2 regions of the Enterobacter adelaidei genome follow, and region 1 is predicted to be linked to the other one. Evidence: predicted binding sites of a transcription regulator. Region 1 holds the regulator's gene; the other holds the start of a gene.
The links. The regulator PurR, encoded in region 1, represses purine synthesis genes. The targets are predictions, from matches to a motif close to CANGCAAACGTTTGCNTG.

Region 2: raiA (ribosome-associated translation inhibitor RaiA) is a predicted target of PurR. The motif match lies at 2,833-2,850, and genes of this name have one in related genera.

Annotation. Positions count from the first base shown of each region.
Region 1 covers NZ_CP154353.1:1,946,690-1,952,448, reverse strand. The annotation lists gene AAHF05_RS09580 (MFS transporter) at 1-555, opposite strand, end outside; gene AAHF05_RS09575 (YnhF family membrane protein) at 719-808, opposite strand; gene purR (HTH-type transcriptional repressor PurR) at 1,106-2,131, shown strand; gene punR (DNA-binding transcriptional activator PunR) at 2,149-3,060, opposite strand; gene punC (purine nucleoside transporter PunC) at 3,175-4,374, shown strand; gene cfa (cyclopropane fatty acyl phospholipid synthase) at 4,672-5,759, shown strand, end outside.
Region 2 covers NZ_CP154353.1:3,514,739-3,520,497, forward strand. The annotation lists gene yfiH (purine nucleoside phosphorylase YfiH) at 102-833, opposite strand; gene rluD (23S rRNA pseudouridine(1911/1915/1917) synthase RluD) at 830-1,810, opposite strand; gene bamD (outer membrane protein assembly factor BamD) at 1,942-2,679, shown strand; gene raiA (ribosome-associated translation inhibitor RaiA) at 2,948-3,289, shown strand; Phe leader region at 3,393-3,518, shown strand; gene pheL (pheA operon leader peptide PheL) at 3,394-3,441, shown strand; gene pheA (bifunctional chorismate mutase/prephenate dehydratase) at 3,549-4,709, shown strand; gene AAHF05_RS17100 (SMP-30/gluconolactonase/LRE family protein) at 4,706-5,578, opposite strand; gene tyrA (bifunctional chorismate mutase/prephenate dehydrogenase) at 5,639-5,759, opposite strand, start outside.

The DNA.
Region 1 (5,759 bases):
CGCGCTGCCTTTCGGCAGGGAGAAGAACAGTGCCACCATCGCGATCACACCGAGACCGGCCGTCGCCAGGAAAGACATACGCCAGCCGATCGCTTCACCCAGCCAGGTTGCCGCAGGCACCCCGCCGATGTTGGCAATCGTTAGTCCCATAAACATGGTTGCCACGGCACTCGCCTGCTTGTGTTTTGGCACCACGCTTGCGGCAACAACCGACCCCAGCCCAAAGAACGCGCCGTGGTTAAGGCTGGTCAGAATGCGTGACAGCATCAATGTGGTGTAGTCCGGCGAAATGGCGGAAAGCACGTTGCCCAGTGTGAAAATCGCCATCAGGAAAATCAGCGCATTGCGGCGCGCGCGATGCGAAAGCAGAAGCGTCATCAGCGGCGCCCCGACCATCACGCCGATAGCGTAGGCGCTGATTAACATCCCTGCGGCAGGGATCGAGACATCCACGCCTCTGGCAATAACAGGCAGTAAACCCATCGGGGAGAATTCAGTGGTGCCAATCCCAAAAGCGCCAATCGCCAGGGCCAGCAGGGGAAAATTGATTTTCATACGTCAACTCCGGATGCCGTGTCATGAGGTGACACAGAACAAAGAAGCGGAAAGCATGACATCAATCACAAAAAATGAGAAGTTAACAAAACGGCAAAAGATTTTTGCCAGAGAAGTAACAATCCGGGGAATCGGGAGGGAGAAAGCTCTCCCTCCACGTAAATCAGTGCAGTGCGGCCGTCAGACCCGCTGCGACAATCAAAGCCAGCACAATAACGGTGGTGAACAGCGAAAACTTCAGATCGGAACTCATCAATTTTTCTCCTTTGAATCCCCCCACGAAAAGTGAGCTTGCTCATTTTTGCACAATTTACGTCAAAAATCTTCCTGGATTTAAACGGATAACCACTTTACCTCTTCCCCTTTTCATCAAGATAGGACAAAATTCCACGCTAAATTTATTAGCGTACCGGCCATTGACCCCCTCCTGACGTCCTGTGTCGTTTTCCCGGCGTGTCGCAATTCAAAATTGCGTGATAAGGGTGAGAGAAGGCAAACGTTTACCTTCAAGTTTTTCAGGAGTTTAGGATATGGTCTGGAGTGACATTTAATGGCAACAATTAAAGATGTAGCAAAACGCGCAAACGTTTCCACTACAACCGTATCACATGTAATTAACAAAACCCGCTTTGTGGCGGAAGAGACGCGCAACGCCGTCTGGGCAGCGATCAAAGAGCTGCACTATTCGCCAAGTGCGGTTGCGCGTAGCCTCAAGGTTAATCACACCAAGTCTATTGGTTTGCTGGCGACCAGCAGTGAAGCGGCCTATTTTGCCGAGATCATTGAAGCGGTTGAGAAAAACTGTTTTCAAAAAGGCTATACCCTGATTCTGGGCAACGCGTGGAACAGCATTGAAAAACAGCGCGCCTACCTGTCGATGATGGCGCAAAAGCGCGTGGATGGCCTGCTGGTGATGTGTTCCGAGTACCCGGAATCTGTGTTGTCGATGCTGGAAGAGTATCGCCATATCCCAATGGTGGTGATGGACTGGGGTGAAGCCCGCGCGGACTTCACCGATTCCGTTATCGATAACGCCTTTGAAGGCGGTTATATGGCGGGTCGTTATCTGATAGAACGCGGTCACCGCGAGATCGGCGTGATCCCGGGTCCACTGGAGCGCAATACCGGTGCAGGTCGTCTGGCTGGGTTTATGAAAGCGATGGAAGAAGCGCTGATCACCGTGCCGGAAAACTGGATCGTGCAGGGCGACTTCGAACCGGAGTCGGGCTACCGCGCGATGCAGCAGATCGTCTCCCAGCAGCATCGTCCGACCGCCGTTTTCTGCGGGGGCGACATCATGGCAATGGGTGCCCTCTGTGCTGCCGATGAGCTGGGTCTGCGTGTACCGCAGGATATTTCTGTGATCGGGTATGACAACGTGCGTAACGCGCGCTTCTTTACGCCGGCCTTAACGACCATTCACCAGCCGAAAGACTCACTGGGTGAAACCGCCTTCAATATGCTGATGGACAGGATCGTCAACAAACGTGAAGAGTCGCAGTCCATTGAAGTTCACCCGCGTCTTATTGAACGCCGCTCCGTTGCGGATGGTCCGTTCCGCGACTACCGCCGGTAATCTCTTCACGGGGCCAGTTAAGCTGGCTCCCGTAACCATTCCCGGTTTAGCGTTTCGCTGTCTCCCAGATAATCCAGCAGCCAGGCCATCGCTGGCGAGACATCATTTTGTTGCCAGGTGAGGCAGCAGGCCGCATCCGGGAACGGGTTCTCCAGTGTCAGTTCAACCCACTCTCCGGTGTCAATTCGCGGCCGCGCAAAATGAACGGGCACCATCGCAACGCACAAGCCAGCACTGAGGCACGTCGCCGACGATTCCCAGTCGGGTGCAACCACCCGCCGCTGGTTGTCCAGAAGCCAGGTGATACGCTTGGGTAATGAACGGGACGTATCCTCCAGTACCAGAGACGGCCAGTTGCGTAGCGTATCGTCGCTCAAGGGGCCTTCCAGAGCCGCCAGCGGATGATCGCTTGCCACCACGCATTTCCAGCTCAGCATCCCCATATCGCGAAACGCATAACGTCCCCCAACCGGAATCGCCTGCGTGGCCCCGATCGCCATCTCTGCCCTGCCGTCCGCCAGCGCATCCCAGACGCCGTTAAACACTTCCTGCGACACCCGCAATTCGACGTCAGAAAAATGACGATAGAAGTCGACAATCATTTGCCGGGTACGCTCGGGTTTGACGATATTATCCACCGCGATGGAAAGATGCCCCCGCCAGCCGTTAGCGATCTGCTGACACTGTTCGCGGGTGATCTGCATTTTTTTGATGACAGAACGTCCTTCTTTCAAAAACCACGCGCCGGCGGGCGTTAATTCCACATCACGATGTCGCCGTTCAAACAGCGGAACCGCCAGCCACTCCTCCAGCTGACGTACTGTATAGCTGATAGCTGAAGGCACGCGGTGTAACTCCTGCGCCGCTCCACTGAAACTGCCGTTACGCGCGACAGCATCGACCACTTCAAGAGAATAATCTGACCACATTTTCTGCCTGCAAAAAATTTGAATGCACACGCCAAATATTAGCGTTTCACAAGCGGCTTTGCACTCCCTACACTCAGCGCCAATGTATACCTGCCTCCTCAGGAGAATAAAACAATGCAACCCAGGAAAGGTTTTTTAGTCTGGCTCGGCGGCTTAAGCGTGCTGGGCTTTTTGGCCACTGATATGTACCTGCCGGCTTTCGCCGCCATGCAGGAAGATTTGCAAACCCCTGCAGCGGCCATCAGCGCCAGCCTGAGTTTGTTCCTCGCCGGTTTCGCCTTCGCGCAGCTACTTTGGGGGCCGCTATCAGATCGTTTTGGCCGTAAACCAGTACTGTTGCTGGGACTTGGCATTTTTGCCGTCGGCTGTCTGGGTATGTTATGGGTACGCGATGCGACCTGGCTGCTGGTGCTGCGCTTTGTGCAGGCCGTCGGCGTCTGTGCAGCAGCGGTGACCTGGCAGGCCCTTGTTACCGACTACTACCCAGCCAACCGCACCAACCGGATTTTCGCCACCATTATGCCGCTGGTAGGGCTTTCACCTGCCCTCGCCCCGCTGCTGGGCAGCTGGATCCTGGTGCATTTCGAGTGGCAGGCTATCTTTGCCACGTTGTTTGCCATCACACTGGTACTTATGCTGCCGGCATTCGCGCTCAAACCAGCGCATAAAAAAGAGGCACATGCGGATGCGAAGCCCATTACCTTTACCTCTTTGCTGAGTGCCAAAGCGTATCGCGGTAATGTCCTGATTTATGCCGCCTGCTCGGCGAGCTTCTTCGCGTGGCTGACCGGTTCGCCATTTATTCTGCACGATATGGGGTACAGCCCAGCGGCGATCGGCCTGAGCTATGTCCCGCAAACCATCGCATTCCTGGTGGGTGGGTACGGCTGTCGTGCGGCGCTGCAGAAATGGGAAGGTCAGCAGATGCTGCCGTGGCTGCTGGTGCTGTATGCATTGAGCGTTATCGGGACATGGGCCGTTGGTTTTATCCCTGGCACCGGTCTGGTAGAAATTTTAATGCCATTCTGCGTGATGGCCGTCGCTAACGGGGCAATCTACCCTATCGTTGTGGCGCAGGCATTACGTCCGTTCCCGCAGGCGACGGGTCGCGCGGCTGCGCTGCAGAACACCCTGCAGTTGGGTCTGTGCTTCCTGGCAAGCCTGGTGGTCTCTGCGCTGATTGCCACACCGCTCCTGACCACCACTACCGTGATGCTGGTGACCGTTGTGCTGGCCTTTGTGGGCTACCGTATGCAGGCTTCCGCACAGCGTGAGCTGAATAACAGCACGCCGGTTGAAACATCGCATGCGTAATCGCGCCGGAAATTATGTTAACTCCCAGTGATTAGGTTGCTAAGAATTTTTTATTGAATCACCAAATTTTGCGGCCTATACTAAATTTGGTTCGATTAAATACGATAAATATTAAGTGTTAACGGGAGCCGGAGTGCTCCCGTTTTACCATGGAAGGCATTTCGGCAAGGGTTATCTCCCTTCCTCTGTTCTACGTCGGATATTAGCCTCGCGGTATTTACCGTGAGATTTCTCACAAACCAAAAAAAGCGTCTACGCTGTTTGAAGGTTCTGATCACACAGGGTGATGGAGAAGCTATGAGTTCATCGTGTATAGAAGAAGTCAGCGTTCCGGACGATAACTGGTCCCGGATCGTCAGTGAACTGTTAGGTCGAGCAGGCATCACTATCAATGGATCGTCGCCAGCCGATCCCCAGGTTAAACATCCCGACTTTTTTAAGCGCGTGTTGCGGGAGGGTTCGTTAGGCCTGGGGGAAAGCTATATGGACGGCTGGTGGGAGTGCGAACGGCTGGATATCTTCTTCTCCAGCGTGTTGCGTGCCGGTCTGGAAAATCAACTCCCCCGCAATCTGAAAGACACACTGCGCGTCGCCTCTGCCCGGCTGTTTAATCTGCAAAGTAAAAAACGCGCGTGGATCGTCGGCAAAGAGCATTACGATCTCGGCAACGACCTGTTCAACCGTATGCTTGACCCCTTCATGCAATATTCCTGCGCTTACTGGAAAGAGGCTTCGACGCTGGAAGAGGCTCAACAGGCTAAGCTGCATCTGATTAGCGAGAAACTGAAGTTAGAACCCGGAATGCGCGTGCTGGATATCGGCTGCGGCTGGGGTGGGCTGGCCTGGTTTATGGCGAAGCACTACGGCGTCAGCGTGGTGGGTGTCACTATTTCAGCTGAACAGCAAAAGATGGCGCGGGAACGCTGCCAGGGTCTCGATGTGGATATCCGGCTACAGGATTACCGCGATCTTAACGAACAGTTTGACCGTATCGTTTCGGTGGGCATGTTCGAGCACGTGGGACCGAAGAACTACAACACCTATTTTGACGTGGTGGATCGTAATTTGAAACCGGACGGCATCTTCCTGCTGCATACCATCGGCTCTAAGCGAACCGATAACAACGTTGACCCGTGGATCAACAAATACATCTTTCCGAATGGCTGTTTACCGTCCGTTCGCCAGATTGCCAACGCCAGTGAACCCCATTTCGTGATGGAAGACTGGCATAACTTCGGTGCGGATTATGACACCACGTTGATGGCATGGCATGCTCGTTTTCAGGAAGCCTGGCCTGAGATTGCGGACAACTATTCTGAACGATTCAAGCGGATGTTTAGCTATTATCTGAATGCCTGCGCGGGGGCGTTTCGCGCGCGGGATAT
Region 2 (5,759 bases), 1.6 Mb from region 1:
TACTGGAGATTAAATGAGGTCATCCCTCAATTATTCAAGGTTAATGACCTGAATTATGTGAAAAGAAAACGGCACGTGCCGGATCGTCTTGATTCTTTAGGTTATATCAGCCAAATAAAACTTGCCATACGACCCGTCGTCTTGTCGCGGCGATAAGAGAAAAAATCACCCTTTTCGGTGAAGGTACAGCGATCGCCACCGAAGATCTGCGTCACGCCGACATTATTCAGGCGCTGGCGAGCAAGCTGGTAAATATCGGCCAGATATTTATCCCCCGAAGGCAGGAAGGCGTCCACTGCTTGCGGATCTTTATCCATAAATGCTTCACGGACCTCTGGCCCCACCTCAAAAGCGCGAGGACCGATGGCCGGGCCAAGCCAGGCCATGATATTGGCAGGTTCATCTTTAAAGCAGGAGATGGTCTCCTCCAGCACGCCTTCACACAGGCCGCGCCATCCCGCATGCGCTGCTGCGACCTCGGTGCCTGAACGGTTACAGAACAGAACCGGCAGACAATCGGCAGTCATCACGGCACAAACCGTTCCCGGCGTATTACTGTAAGAGGCATCGGCACGTTTAGACGCATAAGGTTCCCCCGACAACGTCAGTACATCTTTACCATGCACCTGCTCCAGCCAGACCGGTTTCGACGGTAAGTTCCCCGCAGCAAACAGACGCTTGCGGTTTTCTTCAACGTGCTCCAGGTTGTCGCCACAGTGTGCACCGAGGTTCAGTGACTCCCACGCGCCCTGGCTCACACCGCCAATACGGGTTGAACTACAGGCAGCCACGCCCTCAGGCAGCGGCCACTCCGGGACAATCAGTTTGGTCATAACCAGTCCACTTGATCCTTATGTTCTTCGAAATCAGCACGCATGGCGTCAATCAGTTCCACCATATCCTGCGGGATCGGCGCATGCCACTCCATCTGAATACCAGTGATAGGATGGTAAAGACGCAGCATGGTCGCGTGCAGCGCCTGACGATCGAATTTACGCAGTACGCTGATGAACTCATCCGATGCGCCTTTTGGCGGACGCGGGCGACCACCGTATACCTGATCCCCCACCAGCGGATGGGTAATGTGCGCCATATGCACACGGATCTGGTGAGTACGCCCGGTTTCCAGACGCAGACGCAGACGCGTATGGATACGGAAGTGCTCCATGATGCGATAGTGCGTCACCGCGGGTTTACCCATCGGATGCACCGACATATGAGTACGTTTGGTTGGGTGACGGCTGATTGGCTCTTCCACTGTTCCACCAGAGGTCATATGCCCAATGGCTACCGCTTCATACTCTCGAGTGATTTCGCGCAGCTGCAGCGATTCCACCAGACGGGTCTGAGCTGGAACGGTCTTCGCCACCACCATCAAACCGGTGGTGTCTTTATCCAGACGGTGAACGATTCCCGCGCGCGGGACATCTGCGATCGGCGGATAATAATGGAGAAGTGCGTTAAGAACTGTACCGTCAGGATTCCCCGCCCCCGGATGAACAACCAGGTCGCGCGGCTTGTTGATCACCAGAATGTCATCATCTTCATAGACGATGTCCAGTGGGATATCCTGCGGCTCGAAGCGGATTTCCTCTTCGATTTCAGCATTGATGGCGACAGCTTCCCCACCTAACACTTTCTCTTTTGGTTTGTCCCAGATCTTGCCGTTTACCAGCACGCGCTGGTCAAGGATCCATTCTTTTATGCGTGAACGCGAATAATCAGGGAACAATTCGGCCAAAGCCTGATCTAAGCGTTGACCGAGCTGATTTTCGGAGACTGTTGCGGTGAGTTCTACTCGTTGTGCCATAAACTGCTTCTTCGTTTAACGTTGGGTTTTACGGCTTTGCCGTTTAATATAGTGTGCTATTGTAGCTGGTCTTAATCGGGAGCAGGAACAGAGTTTCTCCCGGACAAACATTTGAGGAAAGTCAAAACGTCATGACGCGCATGAAATATCTGGTGGCAGCGGCCACGTTGAGCCTGGCTTTGGTGGGCTGCTCCGGTTCAAATGAACAGGTCCCTGACAATCCGCCGAATGAAATCTATGCGACTGCACAACAAAAGTTGCAGGACGGTAACTGGAAACAGGCGATAACGCAACTGGAAGCGTTGGATAATCGCTATCCATTTGGTCCGTATTCGCAGCAGGTACAGTTAGATCTCATCTACGCATATTACAAAAATGCCGATCTGCCGCTGGCTCAGGCAACCATCGATCGTTTCATGCGTCTGAACCCGACTCATCCTAACATCGACTATGTGATGTACATGCGCGGCCTCACCAACATGGCGCTGGACGACAGTGCGCTGCAGGGCTTCTTCGGCGTGGATCGTTCCGACCGCGACCCACAGCATGCACGTGATGCCTTTAATGACTTCTCCAAACTGGTGCGCGGCTATCCGAACAGTCAGTACGTGACTGACGCGACCAAACGTCTGGTGTTCCTGAAAGATCGTCTGGCAAAATATGAATACTCCGTGGCGGAATACTATACCCGCCGTGGCGCATGGGTTGCCGTGGTTAACCGCGTAGAAGGTATGTTGCGTGATTATCCGGATACTCAGGCAACGCGTGATGGTCTGAAGCTGATGGAAAATGCTTACCGTCAGATGCAGATGACCGCTCAAGCTGAAAAAGTAGCGAAAATCATCGCCGCAAACAGCAGCAACACCTGATATTGCCTCAATGTAAAACGGCAGCCCGAAGGCTGCCGTTTTTTTATTCACTCTGGATATAAGCTGAAGCGGTTTAGCCTCAACACATCCTATCAACTATGACCGCAATTTTTACCTTCCACAAGGTAAATCTCACCTCTTCCTGCCCTGCCTCACAAAAAAGATTCCCTGACAAAAACCGACAAAATAACGTGATATAAATCACACATTTTGACATTAGGTCGGGTATGCTGGAATCACCAAGACGGAAAGACAAGAGGTAAAATTTATGACAATGAACATTACCAGTAAACAAATGGAAATTACTCCGGCAATTCGCCAGCACGTCGCAGACCGTCTCGCCAAACTGGATAAATGGCAAACTCATTTGATTAACCCACATATCATCCTGTCCAAGGAGCCGCAGGGTTTCATCGCTGACGCAACTATCAATACTCCAAACGGCCATCTGGTCGCCAGCGCAAAACATGAAGATATGTACACCGCAATTAACGATTTGATCAACAAGCTGGAACGGCAGCTCAATAAAGTGCAACACAAAGGTGAAGCCCGTCGCGCCACAACATCGGTGAAAGACGCCAGCTTCGCGGAAGAAGTTGAAGAAGAGTAATCCTTTAAATTGAGTGTACCGCCAACGCGCCTTCGGGCGCGTTTTTTATTGACAGGGTGAAAACAGTACGGGTACTTTAACGGTATCAAGCACAGGATGATTTCATGAAACTAACGCCGTTTTTCTTCGCATTCTTTTTTACCTTCCCCTGAATGGGAGGCGTTTCGTCGTGTGATAAAGAATGCGAAGACGAACAACAAGGCCTCCCACCCCGGGAGGCCTTTTTTATTGATAACGATAAAACGAGACAGGCAACACTATGACACCGGAAAACCCATTACTGGATCTACGCGTTAAAATCAGCGCGCTGGATGAGAAATTACTGGCGCTGCTGGCAGAACGCCGCTTACTCGCCGTCGAAGTGGGTAAAGCTAAACTGGATTCCCACCGCCCGGTACGTGATATCGACCGCGAGCGTGACCTGCTGGAGCGCCTGATTCAGCTCGGCAAAGCGCATCACCTGGATGCGCATTACATCACCCGCCTGTTCCAGCTCGTCATCGAAGATTCCGTTCTGACCCAGCAAGCGCTGTTGCAGCAGCATCTGAACAAAACCAATCCGCACTCTGCCCGTATCGCGTTTCTGGGTCCGAAAGGTTCGTATTCACACCTGGCGGCACGTCAGTATGCAGCCCGCCATTTCGAAGAGTTTATTGAAAGCGGATGCGCGAAGTTTGCCGATATTTTCAATCAGGTTGAAACCGGCCAGGCTGATTACGCCGTGGTCCCGATTGAAAATACCAGCTCCGGTGCCATCAATGATGTCTACGACCTGCTGCAACACACCAGTCTGTCGCTGGTTGGTGAGCTGACCATTCCAATTGACCATTGTGTCCTGGTCTCTGGCTCCACTGACCTGAGCAAAATCGAAACGGTGTACAGCCATCCGCAGCCGTTCCAGCAATGTAGCCAGTTCCTGAACCGCTATCCGAACTGGAAAATTGAGTACACTGAAAGCACTTCTGCGGCGATGGAAAAAGTGGCGCAGGCAAATTCCCCAACCGTTGCTGCACTGGGTAGCGAGGCCGGTGGCGCGCTGTATGGCCTTCAGGTACTGGAACGAAACCTGGCAAACCAGACGCAAAACATTACCCGCTTCGTGGTGCTGACCCGCAAGGCAATCAATGTGTCCGATCAGGTACCCGCGAAAACCACGCTGCTGATGGCCACCGGCCAACAGGCTGGTGCGCTGGTTGAAGCTCTGCTGGTACTGCGTAACCACAACCTGATCATGACCAAACTGGAATCGCGCCCGATTCACGGCAACCCGTGGGAAGAGATGTTCTATCTTGATATCCAGGCCAACCTGGAATCTTCCTCAATGCAGAAAGCCCTGCGTGAGCTGGGGGAAATCACCCGCTCAATGAAAGTGCTGGGCTGTTACCCGAGTGAAAACGTCGTTCCGGTCGACCCGACCTAACGTTCGATAAAGCGGCTTTTCTTCATTCCTGCCACGCTGACTGGCAGGGTGAAGATGGCCCCGGACAGCGGATATTGCGCTATCTCCGCTTCGTCCATATTTTCCCGGGTGGTCGTTATAAATAACGTCTTCATATCGTCACCGCCAAAGCAGACCATCGTCGGGCAACGAACCGGTAGTCTGTATTCCTCAAGCTGTTCGCCCTCAGGTGAAAATCTGGCGATACGCCAGCCATCAAACAGCGCGGTCCAGTAACAGCCTTCCTCGTCCATCGCAGCACCGTCAGGTATCCCCTCACCTTCCTGAAACCGTCGGAAAACGTCTCGCTTGCCAGGCTCTCCCTGTTCATCCAGCGGCGTACGATAGATAACGCCGTTTGGCGTGTCAGAGGTATACATCCATTGTTTATCCGGACTAAACGCTAAACCGTTGTGCCCATGAATATCACACTGGATCACTTTTGGAGTCAGGTCGTTGTCGATACGCATCAGCAGTGCACCGTTGTAATCACCCGGTCCCCAGAACGTGCCCGCATAGAACCGCCCATGATGATCGGTTCCCCCGTCATTAAAGCGCGCCAGTTGCGGATTAGACGGGTTATCACACACTTTGCGCTGGAGCAGCCCGTGCTTATCGGCAAGCCAGATACCATTGCGAATCGCGACGATAAACCCGCCACGCTCGCGCAGAGCGAAACAGCCCACATCTTCATGGAATGAAAGCACGGTGTGTTCAGCCGTCAGCAGATGATATCGGTGGATCTCCCCTTCCAGAATATCAGCCCAGTAGAGCGCACTCTCTTCTGCACTCCACGTTGGGCACTCAGGCAGATGTCCGGTGTAATTCAACAGTAGCTGCGGTTCAGCCATGACAGTTCCCCAAAATGAAAAAAGCCAGCGTTGCTGGCTTTTAGTATATACATCATCGCATTACTGGCGACTGTCATTTGCCTGACGCAACAACGTACGGCTCTCACTCTGGAAACGCTGTGCGTAATCGCCAAACCAATGCTCCACTTTGCGGAAGCTGTCGATAAACGCCTGCTTGTCT